DNA from 2 places in the Variovorax sp. GW822-FHT04A09 genome. Region 1 is predicted to be linked to the other one. Evidence: riboswitches for the same ligand, from Rfam matches in the RefSeq annotation. Region 1 holds a riboswitch; the other holds the start of a gene.
The links. Region 1 has a riboswitch for glycine ahead of gcvT (glycine cleavage system aminomethyltransferase GcvT). Riboswitches for the same ligand answer to the same signal wherever they lie in the genome.
Positions count from the first base shown of each region.

Region 1 (7,801 bases):
CACCGCGCGCGGGGTCGATTCGCCCTCGTCGGGGCGCAGATTCAGTTTGTCCATTTCACGACGATGTTTGCACATTCGTAGCAAGAACATCTTTCCGTGTCTTCCTACGATGGCTTTTCCTCCCTTTTTCTCAAACCGGACATCGAAGAAAGAAGCCATCGCATGAACACGCGCCGACTCGGGCTGCTCACCGGCACCCATGCCGTCAACGACCTCTACCAGGGCCTCGTGCCCGCGCTGCTGCCCTTCATGGTGCTGGAGCGCGGCTACAGCTACACGGCCGTGAGCGGCCTGATGCTGGCGGCCACCGGGCTGTCGAGCGTGGTGCAGCCGCTGTTCGGTCTGTATGCCGACCGCCACCCGCGCGCCTGGCTGGTGCCCGTGGGCTTCCTGGTGGCGGCGCTGGGCGTGGTGCTGGCGGGCCTGAGCCAGAGCTACCTGCTGACCTGGATCGCGGTCGCGCTGTGCGGGCTGGGCATCGCGGCCTACCACCCGCCCGCCACCGTGGCCGCGCGCGCGGCCGGCGGCGCCTCGCAGAAGGCGATGAGCGTGTTCTCGGTGGGCGGCACCATCGGCGCCTCGTTCGCGCCCGTGCTGGCGGCCACGGTGGTCGGCGGCGGCAGCCTGTCGCGCAGCTATCTGCTGGGCATTCCCGCGGTGGCGATGGGCGTGGTGTGGGTCGCGGCCAATGCGCGGCGCAGCGCAGCCGCCCACCACGCGGCCACGGCGGCGCGCGCCGCGCAGGCCCGCGCCCAGGTGCTGAAGCCGCACAACGACTGGCGCGCCTTCAGCCTGCTGGTCGCGACCATCGTGGGCTGGTCGATCCCCTACGTCACGGTGCTGTCGATGCTCTCGCTGCGCATCACGCGCGACCTGCACGGCAGCACCTTCCAGGGCGCCGCGGCGCTCACCGCCTTCACCGCCGCAGGGGCCGTGGGCACGCTGGCCGGCGGCTGGCTCGGCGACCGCATCGGGCGCATGGGCACGATCCGCTGCGGCTACCTGCTCGCGCTGCCGGCCATGGCGGGCCTCGTGCTCGCCTCCACGCCCGGCGCGGCGCTGGCCTGCACCGCGTGGCTCGGCATGAGCATGTTCCTGCCCTTCGCCGCGCAGGTGACGCTCGCGCAGGACTACCTGCCGCGCAACCCGGCCACCGCCAGCGGCATCACGCTCGGTCTTGCGCTCTCGGTCGGCGGGCTGGTGTCGCCGCTGTTCGGCCTGCTGTCGGATGCGCGCGGGCTCGGCGTGACGCTCACGGTGGTGTTGTGCGTGCTGTGCGTCGCGACCGTGCTGGCCTTGCGGCTGCGCAACCGCACGGTGCAGGTGATGGCGGGCGAGGCTGCGGCGGCCTGAGCTCTGCCCCGCGCACCCGGTGCACAGGGCACCGGGTGCTTCCCGCAGCGAAATCAAGGAGGAGCCGAAGGCGGGGGACATTCGCGGAGGGAAGTACCCGGTGTCCTGTGCACGCGCCCTGAACCACGGACCACCGAAATCCGTGGGCGATTCAACGCCGCACGCCTCCTCTTTCACTGCCAGAATCGACGCAAGCTTCGACGTCGAGCCTGACAGACAAGAAGAAGGAAAGAGAAGGACGCCATGCACCGAATCGTCGCCCAGGGCAGCAGCCTTGTCGCTGCCGGCTTGCTGGCCACCGCCGGTATCGCGGCCACACCGGCCGCCGCGCCCGTTGCAGCCGTTGCACCAGCAGCCGCCCCCGCCAATCCCACCAATCCCGTCACCCACCTCGCCGAAGTGGAAAGCGCCGTGCGCGCCTGGGCCGCCGCCTGGTCCGCGCGCGACGTGGAGCGCTACCTCGCGGCCTACGCGAGCGACTTCACCCCCGCGCGCGGCCAGACCCGCGAGCGCTGGGAGGCCGACCGGCGCGCCCGCATCACGGGCAAGTCGCGCATCAGCGTGGGCATCGAGGGGCTGGTGATCAGCGTTCAGGGCACCTCGGCCAGCGCGCAGTTCCGGCAGGTCTACAGCGCCGACGCGCTCACCGAGACCGACCGCAAGACCCTCGAGCTGCAGCGCGTGGGCCCGCGCTGGCTGATCCGCAAGGAGAGCGCGGGCAACTGACGCGCGCCGCCTTGTCCCTGTAAGGCAAATGGTTCACGAAGATGTCACCACTTGCAACGATGCTGCAGCCTTCGACCTCCGAAAGCTGTGGCCGCCATGTTCCCCACCAAGACCGAGAAGGCACGCGACGAACTCCAGGCCGGGCAGCGCACGCTCAGCCAGCGTGAGCGCGCCCTGCTGCTCATGGCCGACGGCCGGCGCTCGCTGACCGACTTCAGCCCGCTGTTCCCCAGCCGCGTCGAGGCCGAGCAGGCGATCCAGGGGCTGATGCAGCGCGGCTACCTGCAGGTTGCGCGGCCGGTCGCGCCACCGCCTGCACCGGCCCCCACGCCCGTCCCCGCCGCCGAGCCGATCCAGGTCGCCACCTCGGCCGACAGCTTCGACGGCAAGCGCTCGCTGGCCACCACGCGCATGTTCCTGTTCGACATCTGCGAGCGCATGTTCGTGCGCCGCGACCCGCGCTTCGCCAACCAGATGCGCGACGCCCTGCGCGAGGCCCGCGACCGCGAGGCCATGCTGACCATCGCCGCGCTGATGCTCTCCGAGATCGAGAAGGCCGCCGGCCCCGAGCGCGCCGACTCGCTGCGCGAGCGCATCGACAAGCTGCTGCCGCCGGCGGAAACCGTGCACTGAGCCGCCAGCCCCGGCCCCGCGATCCACTACACTCGCCGGGTCAGGAGAGAGCCCCGCGCGACGGGGCCGCCGAAGGCGCAGGGGTTCCCCGAACGCTCAGGCAAAAGGACTGACAAGACGCCGGCAACCACCGGCGTTTCCTTGCTGGAGAGAGGCCGTGGCATTGCATGCGGCCCACCGAAGGAGCAAACCCCGATCGTGGGGCGAATCTCTCAGGTAAAGCGGACAGCAGGGGTGGCCCGTGGCGTTGCAGCCATGGATTTCGACTGCCCCTTTGGAGTGCCCCGTGGCCGCTTCCTCCGCTTCCGACGCCCAACTTCTCAAGACCCCGCTGTACGACCTCCACGTGGAGCTCGGCGCCCGCATGGTGCCCTTCGCCGGCTATTCCATGCCCGTGCAGTACCCCGCCGGCCTCATGGCCGAGCACAAGCACACGCGCGATGCGGCCGGCCTGTTCGACATCTCGCACATGGGCCAGCTGCGCCTCGTCGGCCCCGATGCCGCCGCCGCGTTCGAAACCCTGATGCCCGTCGACGTGGTCGATCTGCCCGCCGGCAAGCAGCGCTACGGCCTGCTGCTGAACGACGAGGGCGGCATCCTCGACGACCTGATGTTCTTCAACGAAGGCAATGGCTCGCTCTTCGTGATCGTGAACGGCGCCTGCAAGGTGGCCGACATCGCCCACATCCAGGCCAGGATCGGCGCGCGCTGCCAGGTGCAGCCCCTGCCCGACCACGCGCTGCTGGCGCTGCAGGGTCCGCAGGCCGCCGCCACGCTGGCGCGCCTGTCGCCCGGCATCGAGCGCTTCGTGTTCATGACCGGCGGCGCGGTGCAGATCGGCGGCATCGCGGCCTTCGTCACCCGCAGCGGCTACACCGGCGAAGACGGCTTCGAGATCTCGGTGGCCGCCAAGGATGCCGACGCCCTCGCCCGCCTGCTGCTCGCGCAGCCCGAGGTGAAGCCCGTCGGCCTGGGCGCGCGCAACTCGCTGCGGCTCGAAGCCGGCCTGTGCCTGTACGGCAACGACATCGACACCACCACCACCCCGGTCGAAGCCTCGCTCAACTGGGCGATCCAGAAGGTGCGTCGCGCGGGCGGTGCGCGCGAAGGCGGTTTTCCGGGCGCGGCCAAGGTGCTGGCCCAGCTGGCCGCCGTCGCCTCGGGCGCGGCCGGCCACACCGACCACAAGACGCTCACGCGCAAACGCGTCGGCCTCGTGGCACTGGAACGCATCCCGGTGCGCGACGGTACGCTGCTGCAGTCGCTCGAAGGCCACGACATCGGCGCCGTCACCAGCGGCCTGCTCGGCCCCACAGCCGACCGCTGCGTGGCCATGGGCTACGTAGCCGCCGCCTTCGCCGAGCCCGGCACGCGCGTGCAGGCCATCGTGCGCGGCAAGCCGGTGCCGATGGAGGTCTCGACCATGCCCTTCGTTCCGACGCGCTACTACCGCGGCTGACCGACACTGAACCCCGCAGACCCGGCTAGGCTCTGCACCCCGATTCCATTTTTTCCACGAGGAGTTTTTTCATGAGCATCAAATACACCAAGGACCACGAATGGGTGGCGGCCGAAGGCGGCGCCGCCACCGTCGGCATCACCGTGCATGCGCAGGACGCGCTGGGCGACGTGGTGTTCGTCGACCTGCCTGAAGTGGGCAAGACCTTCGCGCAGGGCGAAGTCGCCGGTGTGGTCGAGTCGGTGAAGGCCGCCGCCGATGTGTTCATGCCCGTGTCGGGCGAGATCACCGAAGTGAACGAAGCGCTGCGCGCCGACCCGTCGCTGGCCAACAGCGACCCGCTGGCCGCCGGCTGGTTCTTCAAGGTCAAGCTGAGCGAGCCCGCGCAGCTCGACGCCCTGCTCGACGCCGCCAGCTACGACAAGTTCGCCGCCGAATCCTGATCCGCTGAACAGCAGCTTCCTCGCACCTTCGTTCCTTCTCCCCGAGCCTTCACCGCCATGCCGATTCCCGCCCTTCCCTCTTTGCAAGAACTAGAGAACGCCGAAGAATTCCTCGCCCGCCACATCGGCATCGATGCGGCGGACGAGGCGCGCATGCTGCCGGTGATCGGCTCGGAAACGCGCGCGGAGCTCATCGACGGCATCGTGCCCGCAGCCATCCGCCGCGCCCGGCCGATGCGCCTGCCCGCGCCGGTCACGGAGGCCGACGCGCTGGCCGAGCTGAAGACGCTGGCGTCGAAGAACAAGGTGTTCAAGAGCTTCATCGGCCAGGGCTATTACGGCACGCACACGCCGGGCGTGATCCTGCGCAACATCCTGGAGAACCCCGCCTGGTACACCGCCTACACGCCCTACCAGGCCGAGATCTCGCAGGGCCGCATGGAAGCCCTGCTCAACTTCCAGACGATGGTGTGCGACCTCACGGGCATGGCCATCGCCAACGCCTCGATGCTCGACGAGGCCACGGCCGCCGCCGAGGCCATGACGCTCGCCAAGCGCAGCGTGAAGAGCAAGAGCAACGTGTTCCTCGTGTCGGGCGACTGCCATCCGCAGACCATCGAAGTCATCAAGACGCGCGCCGCGCCGCTGGGCATCGAGGTCAAGGTGAGCACCGTGTCGGAAACGCTGCCGCACCTGATGGTGAGCGGCGAGTTCTTCGGCGTGCTCGCGCAGTACCCCGCCACCACCGGCCACGTGCACGACCTGCGCCCGCTCGCGGGCCACGCACACCAGTGCGACGCCGCCTTCATCGTCGCGGCCGACCTGCTGGCGCTGACGCTGCTGGTCGCCCCCGGCGAGTTCGATGCCGACATCGTCTGCGGCACCACGCAGCGCTTCGGCATGCCGCTGTGCAACGGCGGCCCGCATGCCGCCTACCTCGCCTGCCGCGATTCGTTCAAGCGCTCGCTGCCCGGCCGCCTCGTCGGCGTGAGCGTCGACACGCACGGCCAGCCGGCCTACCGCCTCGCGCTGCAGACGCGCGAGCAGCACATCCGCCGCGAGAAGGCCACCTCGAACATCTGCACCGCGCAGGTGCTGCCGGCCGTGGTCGCCAGCATGTACGCCGTGTACCACGGCCCCGACGGCCTCACGCGCATCGCGCAGCGCGTGGCCGTGCTCACCGCCATCCTCGCCAAGGGCCTGTCGCAGATGGGCCGCGAGCCGGTGAACACCACCGCCTTCGACTCGCTGACGATCCGCACCGGCGACGACACGGCCGCGATCATCGAACGCGCGCAGGCCGGCGGCGTCAACCTGCGCCAGCGCCTGCAGCAGCACCTGGGCATCTCGCTGGACGAAACCACCACGCGCGCCGACATCGAGACCCTGTGGGCCCTGTTCGTGCCCGCCGGCACCGCGATGCCGCGCTTCGACGAGCTGGCCGCCAGCACCACGCCGCTGATTCCCGAGGACCTGCGTCGCACCAGCGCCTTCCTCACGCACCCGGTGTTCAACACCCACAAGAGCGAAACGGCGATGCTGCGCTACATCCGCAGCCTGTCGGACAAGGACCTCGCGCTCGACCGCAGCATGATCCCGCTGGGCAGCTGCACCATGAAGCTCAACGCAACCAGCGAGATGATCCCCATCACCTGGCCCGAGTTCGCCAACATCCACCCCTTCGCGCCCGCCGACCAGCTGCAGGGCTACGCCCAGCTCGACGCGCAGCTGCGCGCCTGGCTGTGCGAGGCCACCGGCTACGCGGGCATCAGCCTGCAGCCCAACGCGGGTTCGCAGGGCGAGTACGCGGGCCTGCTGGCCATCAAGTCCTTCCATGAAGCCAAGGGCCAGGGCCACCGCAACATCTGCCTGATTCCCTCCTCGGCCCACGGCACCAACCCGGCCAGCGCCCAGATGGTGGGCCTGCAGGTGGTGGTGACGGCCTGCGACGCGCAGGGCAACGTCGACATGGACGACCTCAAGCGCGCCTGCGAGAAGCACAGCGCCCACCTGGCCGCCGTGATGATCACCTACCCCAGCACGCACGGTGTGTTCGAAACGCGCGTGAAGGAACTGTGCGAGCTCGTGCATGAGCACGGCGGCCGCGTGTACGTCGACGGCGCCAACATGAACGCGCTGGTCGGCGTGGCCGCGCCGGGCGAGTTCGGCGGCGACGTGAGCCACCTGAACCTGCACAAGACCTTCTGCATTCCGCACGGCGGCGGCGGCCCGGGCGTCGGTCCGGTCTGCGTGGTCGAGGACCTCGTGCCGTACCTGCCGGGCCATGCCACGGCCGGCGTGCCCTCGAACGGCGTGGGCGCCGTGTCGGCCGCGCCGCTGGGCAATGCGGCCGTGCTGCCGATCAGCTGGATGTACTGCCGCATGATGGGCGCCAAGGGCCTGCAGGCCGCGACCGAAACGGCCATCCTGAGCGCCAACTACATCAGCGCGCGCCTGAAGGACCACTACCCCACGCTGTACGCGAGCCCCAACGGGCACGTCGCGCACGAGTGCATCCTGGACCTGCGCCCGCTCAAGGACACCAGCGGCGTCACCGCCGAAGACGTGGCCAAGCGCCTGATCGACTACGGCTTCCACGCGCCCACGCTGAGCTTCCCCGTGCCCGGCACGCTGATGGTGGAGCCCACCGAAAGCGAACCGCTGGCCGAGCTCGACCGCTTCGTCGACGCGATGATCGCCATCCGCGGCGAGATCCGCCGCGTGGAAGAAGGCGTCTGGTCGAAGGACGACAACCCGCTCAAGCACGCGCCGCACACCGCCGCGAGCCTGCTCGGCACGGAGTGGAGCCACCCGTACTCGCGCGAACTCGGCGCGTTCCCGCTGGCCGAACTCAAGCAGGCCAAGTACTGGCCGCCGATCGGGCGCGTCGACAACGTCTACGGCGACCGCAACCTGTTCTGCAGCTGCGTGCCGGTGGGCGAGTACCAGGAAACCGAAGAGGCCTGACGAAGGCGAGGCGGCGCCAGCCGCCCGCCATTCAGCCTTCGCGGCGGTACATCGCCCACTTCACGGTGAGCAGGTCCGCGGCGATCTTCGCGGCGTTCACGCCCACGTAGGTTTCGGACGGATCGAAGGCGAAGGCCGCCTGGTAGCGCTTGATGTGCGCGTAGTCCCGATCGAAGGTCATCGGGCCCATGAGTTCGGTCGGGTCGGTGCCGGCGGGAAG
Region 1 is NZ_JBXAMV010000001.1:1,691,202-1,699,002, forward strand. It holds gene AC1RLW_RS07605 (AraC family transcriptional regulator) at 1-54, opposite strand, end outside; gene AC1RLW_RS07610 (MFS transporter) at 163-1,353, shown strand; gene AC1RLW_RS07615 (L,D-transpeptidase Cds6 family protein) at 1,597-2,079, shown strand; gene AC1RLW_RS07620 (hypothetical protein) at 2,176-2,712, shown strand; glycine riboswitch at 2,744-2,834, shown strand; glycine riboswitch at 2,847-2,951, shown strand; gene gcvT (glycine cleavage system aminomethyltransferase GcvT) at 2,999-4,171, shown strand; gene gcvH (glycine cleavage system protein GcvH) at 4,243-4,614, shown strand; gene gcvP (aminomethyl-transferring glycine dehydrogenase) at 4,672-7,581, shown strand; gene AC1RLW_RS07640 (hypothetical protein) at 7,613-7,801, opposite strand, start outside.

Region 2 (7,801 bases), on a different contig from region 1:
CGCTTCGAGCAGGCTTTCGTGCGTGCCGGTATCCAGCCACGCATAGCCGCGCTGCATGATCTGCACATTCAGCTGGTTGAGGTCCAGATAGGCTTGGTTGACAGCGGTGATTTCCAGTTCGCCACGCGAGCTGGGCTTCACGGCCTTCGCGATGTCGACCACCTGGTTGTCATAGAAGTACAGACCGGTCACGGCGTAACTGCTCTTGGGCTTGACGGGCTTCTCTTCGATGCTGCTGGCCTTGCCGTGGGCGTCGAAGGCCACCACACCGTAGCGCTCCGGGTCATGCACGTGGTACGCGAACACGGTCGCACCGCTTTGCTTCGCATCAGCGTCCGACAGCAGATGGGCAAAGTCATGCCCATAGAAGATGTTGTCCCCCAGCACCAGCGCACTCGGCGAATTCCCCACGAACTTGTCGCCAATGATGAACGCCTGCGCCAGGCCATCGGGACTCGGCTGCACCGCGTACTGCAGGTTGATGCCCCATTGGCTGCCGTCGCCCAGCAGCTGCTGGAAGCGCGGCGTGTCCTGCGGCGTGCTGATGATCAGGATGTCGCGCATGCCGCCGAGCATCAGGGTGCTCAGCGGGTAATAGATCATGGGCTTGTCGTACACCGGCAGCAGTTGCTTGCTCATGGCGAGCGTGGCCGGGTGCAGGCGGGTGCCGGAGCCACCGGCAAGGATGATGCCTTTGCGTTGCGTCATGGGAGTCTTCTTCTGTGAGGGGCAGGAAAAATCAGTCGGTCAGAGCGTCTCGCGCAGCATGCGTGCCACGCCTTCCTGCCAAGGCGGCAGGCGCAGGCCGAAGGTGGTCTGCAGCTTGGTGGTGTCGAGCCGCGAGTTGTGCGGCCGCTTCGCGGGCGTCGGAAAGGCGCTGGTGGGCACGGCCTCCACGGCCTGCGGGCCGGCCTTGAGTTCGACGCCGGCCTGCTGCGCCATCTCGAGCACGAAGCGCGCGTAGCCGTGCCACGTGGTCTCGCCGCCGGCGATGGCGTGGTACAGCCCGGCCTTGGTCGGGTCTTGCAAGGTGGCGCGGATGGCGTGCGCGGTGATGTCGGCCAGCAACTCAGCCCCGGTGGGGGCGCCGAACTGGTCGTCGATGACCGTGAGCTTGTCGCGCTCCTTGGCCAGGCGCAGCATGGTCTTGGCGAAGTTGCCGCCGCGTGCGGCGTACACCCAGCTGGTGCGAAAGATCAGGTGCTTCGCGCAATGCTGCGCCACCAGCTGCTCGCCTTCGAGCTTGGTCTGGCCGTACACGCTGAGCGGGCCGGTCGCGTCGTCTTCTTTCCAGGGGCGGGTGCCGCTGCCGTCGAAGACGTAGTCGGTGGAGTAATGCACCATCAGCGCGCCGATCTGCTGCGCGGCCTCGGCCACCACGCCGGGCGAGGTGGCGTTGAGCTTGCGCGCGAAGTCGGGCTCGCTCTCGGCCTTGTCGACGGCGGTGTGCGCGGCGGCATTGACGATGACGTCGGGGCGCACCGCCAGCACCGTGGCGGCCAGCTGCTCGGGGCGGCTGAAGTCGGCGTGGAAGTCGGTGCTGTCGAAGTCCAGTGCGACCACTTCGCCGAGCGGCGCGAGGCTGCGCTGCAGCTCCCAGCCGACCTGTCCACCTTTGCCGAGCAGCAGCAACTTCATGCGGAAGCCTTTGCGGGTGCGGCGTCGTACTGCTTCTCGACCCATTCGCGGTACGCGCCGCTTTGCACGTTGCGCACCCACTCGCCGTTGGCGAGGTACCACTCGACGGTCTTGCGGATGCCGGTATCGAAGGTCTCGGCGGGCTTCCAGCCAAGCTCGGCCTCGAGCTTGCGTGCATCGATGGCGTAGCGGCGGTCGTGGCCCGGGCGGTCCGTGACGTAGGTGATCTGTTCCTTGTACGGCTTTCCGTCGGCGCGGGGGCTCAGCTCGTCGAGCAGCGCGCACACGGTGTTGACGATCTCGATGTTGGGCTTCTCGTTCCAGCCGCCGACGTTGTAGGTCTCACCGAGCTTGCCGGCCTCGAGCACGCGGCGGATGGCGCTGCAGTGATCCTTCACGTAGAGCCAGTCGCGCACCTGCATGCCGTCGCCGTACACGGGCAGGTTCTTGCCGGCCAGTGCGTTGACGATCATCAGCGGGATCAGCTTCTCGGGGAAGTGGAACGGGCCGTAGTTGTTCGAGCAGTTGGTGGTGACCACCGGCAGGCCGTAGGTGTGGTGCCAGGCGCGCACGAGGTGGTCGCTGGCGGCCTTGCTGGCCGAGTACGGGCTGTTGGGCTCGTACTTGTTCTCTTCGGTAAAGGCCGGGTCGGTCTTGGAGAGCGAGCCGTAGACCTCGTCGGTCGACACATGCAGGAAGCGGAAGGCCGCCTTCTGGTCGGCCGGCAGGGCGTTCCAGTAACCGCGCACCGATTCGAGCAGGCGGAAGGTGCCGAGCACGTTGGTCTGCACGAAGTCTTCCGGGCCGTGGATCGAGCGATCCACATGCGATTCCGCGGCAAAGTTCACAACGGCACGGGGTTTGTGCTCGGCCAGCAGGCGATCGAGCAGCGCGCTGTCGCCGATGTCGCCCTGCACGAAGACGTGGTTCGCGTTGCCCTTGAGCGACGCGAGGGTCTCGAGGTTGCCCGCATAGGTCAGCTTGTCGAGGTTCACGACGGGCTCGTTGCCCTGCGCGATCCAGTCGAGCACGAAATTGGCGCCAATGAAGCCTGCGCCGCCGGTAACCAGGATCATGAGGTCCCCACCTGTAGAAAAAAGTTTGCTTTACCAAAAATCAACATTCAATTATCCCATCGGTGTGAAGTGCCGATGTACAGGGCTTGGCCGGCTTGCGGGGCCCGCCTACAATCGCCAACAATTGCAGGAGAGCGGGCCTCCACGGAGGCCCTACCGAAGGCGCAAACTCCCATAAACGCTCAGGTCGGCCCGACGAAATTCCAGGCAACGCCCAGGAACTTCGGCAAGGGGTCAGTACTGCACTCATCGATACAGCCGTCTGGAGAGCCGCCACGCCATGTGGCGCACCGAAGGAGCAAACCCGCTGCGGGTGCAGCAGGGTGAATCTCTCAGGTACCGAGGACAGGGGGAGCGGCAACTTGGACATCGGTCGTCCGGTTGCTTGCTATTTTTTCAATAGCACTCCACGCCCGCCGTTCAAGCGCTGCAAACTCAAAGGTACTTGCAATGCGTGTGATCGTTCTTGGCGCCGGCCTGCTCGGCGTGACTTCGGCCTACTACCTCCAGCAACTCGGCCACGAGGTGACCGTGATCGACCGGCAGGCCACCCCGGCCGCCGAAACCAGCTTCGCCAACGGCGGCCAGATCTCGGTCAGCCATGCCGAACCCTGGGCCAATCCGAGTGCGCCGCTGAAGGTGCTGCAATGGCTCGGCAAGGAAGATGCCCCGCTGCTGTTTCGCATCCGCGCCGACATGCGCCAATGGCTCTGGGGCCTGCAGTTCCTGCGCGAATGCACCCCCACGCGCACCCGCCACAACATCGAACAGATCGTTCGTCTCGGTACATACAGCCGGGAAATGTTGCAGCAATTGCGTCGAGACACCGGCCTGAGCTATGACCAGCGCACGCAAGGCATCCTGCACTTCTACACGACGCAAAAAGAATTCGACGGCGCCCTCAAGCCCGCCGAGCAGATGCGTGCCCTGGGCTGCGAGCGGCTGGTCATCTCCGCCGACGAGGCCATCAGGATCGAACCCGCCCTCGCCCACATCCGCCCGCAACTCGCCGGCGCCACCTACACCGCCGAAGACGAGTCGGGCGACGCCAACCGCTTCGCGCGCGAGCTCGTGAAGCTGGCCGAGGCGGCCGGCGTGAAGTTCCTCATGAGCCACACGGTGACTGCGCTGCGCGAAGCCGGCGGCAGCATCGACCACGTCGAGGCGACCGACAACGAAGGCCGCTTCCAGCGCATCCGTGGCGACGCCTTCGTGCTTGCGATGGGTTCGCTGAGCCCGCTGTACGCCGCGCCGCTGGGCATCCGCCTGCCGATCTACCCGGCCAAGGGCTACTCGGTGACGCTGCCCGTGAAGGACGCGTCGAAGGCGCACCAGGTCTCGCTCACCGACGACGAATACAAGCTGGTGTTCTCGCGCTACACCTCCGAGTCGGGCGACCGCCTGCGCATCGCCGGCACGGCCGAACTCAACGGCTACGACCGCGACCTGAACCGCGTGCGCTGCGAAGCCATCGTGCGGCGCGTCGAGGAGCTCTTCCCCGGCGCCGGCGACACCGAGCGCGCGCAGTTCTGGACTGGCCTGCGCCCGGCCACGCCGAGCAACGTGCCGCTGATCGGCAAGACCAAGCTGCCGAACCTGTTCCTCAACACCGGCCACGGCACGCTCGGCTGGACGCACGCCTGCGGCTCGGGCAAGTCGATCGCGCGCATCGTGAGCGGGCTGGCGCCCGAGGTCGACTTCGCGTTCGCCGGCATGCCGGCACCCGCGCCGCGCGCCGTGCAGCCCGCACTGGGTTGACGCGGCACCTGCCCTCGGGTCACGCCTTGAACGTGACCCAGGGCTTGAGCCGCACGGCGCAGCGGATGAGCCCCGCGCTTTCCTGCGCCTCGATCACCGCGCCGATCGGCTTGTAGGCCTGCGGCGCCTCCTCGATGCGGCGCTCTTCGCGCAGCGTCACGCATTGCCAGCTGGCATCGGCGTCGTCGGGTGCGGGCCGCATCGCGCGCACTTCCTGCCGCCGCATGCGCCGGCCGGCACCATGGCTGCACGACCACAGCCAGTCTTCATGCCCCAGCCCGGTCGCAAGGTACGAGTGATCGCCCATCGACCCAGGAATCAGCGCCAGGTCGCCCGCGTGCGCCGGCGTCGCGCCCTTGCGATGGATGTTCATGCCGTGCTCGCGGAGCACCACGTTGTGCGGCACGTCGACCACCATCGTCGACGCCGTGGCGCCGAGCAATTCGGCGAAGTCCTTGCGCACCAGCTCGGCCAGCACGACGCGATTGGCCCACGCATAGCGCGCGGCCACGCCCATGGCTTCCAGGTACTCCTGCGCCAGCGGCCCGGCCAGCCCGTACAGCCCGCTCTTCGGATGGCGCAGGCCCTGCGGCCACTCGGCCCGCGCGCGGTCCATCCAGCGGCCGCCGACATGGAACCCGATGTCGCGCGAGCCGCTGTGGATCATCACCACGACCTCGCCCGCCTTGAGCCCCGCGCGGTAGGCCGCGTGCCGGTCCATCACCTGGTCGACCACCTGCAGCTCGACGAAGTGGTTGCCGCTGCCCGGCGTGCCCAGGCACGGATCGCGGAACACCTCGTGGCGCGCGCCGGTGTAGGCCGACGGTGCGTGCCGCGACTGCCCGCCGAAGCTCGCCAGGCCGATGCACGCGCCAATCTCGGCCCGCAGCCGGTCGCGGTCGCAGGCCGCCCAGAGCCCCTCGTTGCGCACGGCGTCCAGGAACGCGGCCGGCCCGTCGTCGAACAGCGCGCGAAACGCCGCCGTGTGCACCGGCACGTCGCGCCCGTTGTCGAGCAGGCTGCGCGTGAGCCGCGCGAGCAGCTGCGTCTTGTGCGGCGCCACCTGGTCCAGCGTGAGGCCGGTGGTCAGCAGGCGCATGCCGCAGTTGATGTCGGTGCCGACCGCGGCGGGAATCACGAAGTCGCCATCGGTGGCGACGACGCTGCCCACCGGCGCGACCGAGCCCGGATGGAAGTCCGGCGTCGCGCAGGCCTTGCACACGCCGTGCGCGCCGTCGGGCGAGCGCACGCTGGCGAAGGCCAGCAGCTGGTTCACGGCTTTTTCTTCCAGCGGCAGGCTCTGCGGCAGAAGCACGGTCGCCTGCGCGGCTTCGTTGCGCAGGTGATAGATGCCATCGCGGTAGTCGACGGCGATGTTCGCGCGCGAAAAGGCGCGCTGGAGTCTCGAAAAATGACTATTGGTAGGGCTGCCCATGGCTGCAATTCCATTCGGGGAAACCGTGTCGGTTTCCGGGCCCCGTCACATCGCGTGGCGGGGCGAAAGAGATCGACCGCGTGCCTCGGGGCGCGCGGATCACTCTTTCTTGCAGCAGCAGAGATTCAAGAAAGCGGGCGGATTCTATCGACGCGAAGCGCTTGCGAAAACAACGCGCAGGCGCGCGCGTCGTTTTTTCCCGTCAGTCAGCCAGTCAGTCCGGCGCGGTGAACACCGTCAGCACGCCGGTGTAGCCGTACAGGTGATGGCGCGCGATCTCGCCGGCGGCGAAGAAGCCGACCAGCGGCACGTCGCCCAGCGCATGCCGCACGATCTGCAATTCGGCGCCCGGTGCGCCGAAGTGCGGGCCGCCGCGCCCCGAGCAGCTCACGTACACCGCGCCCGCGATGCGCCGCGCGGGATGCGGCGCGGCCTCGGCCTCGCCCGCCGCCACGGCGCGCGCGGTGGCCAGCGTCTGCTCTTCGGGCTCGAGCTCTTCGCGGATCTCGGCGCAGATGCGCATCAGGTCGGCGCGCGCCGCCTGCGCGTTGCGGCGGCAGAAACTCAGCCGCATGCCGGCCTCGGCGTTGTCGGCAATGGCGATGCCGCGCCGCGTCGGGTCGAGGCCGATGATGTGGCGCACCAGCACGTCGGCGCCCAGGTCGCCGGTGCGGCGGATGCCGTCGCTGCCCGCGTCGGCCAGGCCGACCAGCGTGTTGCGCACGGCGTCGATGGCCTCCTGCGGCCGGTCCAGCGACACCTGTAGGTCGGCCAGCAGCACGTCGAGCGCCGGCTCGCCGTCGAGCGACAGCAGGAGGTTGCCGTCGGCCTCGGTGATCTCGCGCTCGCGCGCGCCGCCCGTGCGCAGCGGCTGGCAGCCCTGCGTGACGCGCGACACCAGCCGCACGCCCTCGCCGAACACCACGCCCGACAGGCCGCCCGAGAACACGCCGCCCGCGGCCCCATGGCCGCGGATGTTGCCGTTGCCGCCGACCGCGAACTGCAGCGCCCCGCCGCGGCCGGACGAGAGCCCGCCGAACAGGTAGCCGGTGTCGGTGCGCCCCGCCATCTCGCCGATGAGCTCGCCCAGGTCGGGCGTGGCCGGGTCGGCGTGCACGAGCGCGGTGTGCGCCTCGAAGCCGCTCATTTCGGAACTGCCCAGCGGCGCCACGCCCGAGAACACGCGGTACTGGTCGCTGGGCAGCGCGCACAGCATCAGGCTCAGGCCGGGCTCGTCGAAGTACTCGGCGTTGTTGGCCGACACGCCGATGCCGACGGTGCCCGACCAGTCGGTCACTTCGGGCAGCTCGGCGCTCAGGTGATCGAGGATCTCCTGCGCCTCGGCCGCGTAGTGGTCGGTGATGTAGAGCAGCCCGAGCGTCGGGTTCGACGCGTAGTCGGGCAGCGCCATCTGCGCGCGCAACTGGGCCAGCACGAGGCCGGCGGCCATGCGCCATTGCGGGTGGGTGGCATGGCCGGTGGGAAACAGTTTCATGGTGCGTACCGACCCGTGCGTCGTCGTCTGGAAAGGTGTCTGTAAGACGTCAGCGCCGGCCGGAGGTTCGCTTGCGCGCGGCGGCGGACGTGGTTTTCTTGCGCGCGGCGGGTGCCGGCGCGGCTTTTTTCGCTGCGGCCTTCTTCGCGGCGGTCTTGGCGGCCGGCTTGCGCGCCGCCGTCGCCTTGCCGATGACCTGCCCCACGGCGTCGGCCAGCGGCTGCGCCATGACCGGCACCTTGAGCTGCGCCGCGTCCTGCAGCGCCGTGCTCGCGATCTGCTGGAACTGCTCGGTGAGCGAGCCCCACCATTGCATCGGGTCGACCACGCCGGCGGCGCCGTTGGACGCTGCGGGCTTGGCGCGCGAGGTCTTCTTCGGCGCCGGGGTTTCCTCTTCTT
Region 2 is NZ_JBXAMV010000007.1:96,079-103,879, reverse strand. It holds gene rfbA (glucose-1-phosphate thymidylyltransferase RfbA) at 1-708, opposite strand, end outside; gene rfbD (dTDP-4-dehydrorhamnose reductase) at 748-1,638, opposite strand; gene rfbB (dTDP-glucose 4,6-dehydratase) at 1,635-2,714, opposite strand; glycine riboswitch at 2,832-2,922, shown strand; glycine riboswitch at 2,967-3,073, shown strand; gene AC1RLW_RS27755 (D-amino acid dehydrogenase) at 3,165-4,472, shown strand; gene AC1RLW_RS27750 (RtcB family protein) at 4,492-5,907, opposite strand; gene AC1RLW_RS27745 (FIST signal transduction protein) at 6,122-7,402, opposite strand; gene AC1RLW_RS27740 (PhaM family polyhydroxyalkanoate granule multifunctional regulatory protein) at 7,452-7,801, opposite strand, start outside.
Region 2: another riboswitch for glycine. It lies ahead of AC1RLW_RS27755 (D-amino acid dehydrogenase); the one in region 1 lies ahead of gcvT (glycine cleavage system aminomethyltransferase GcvT).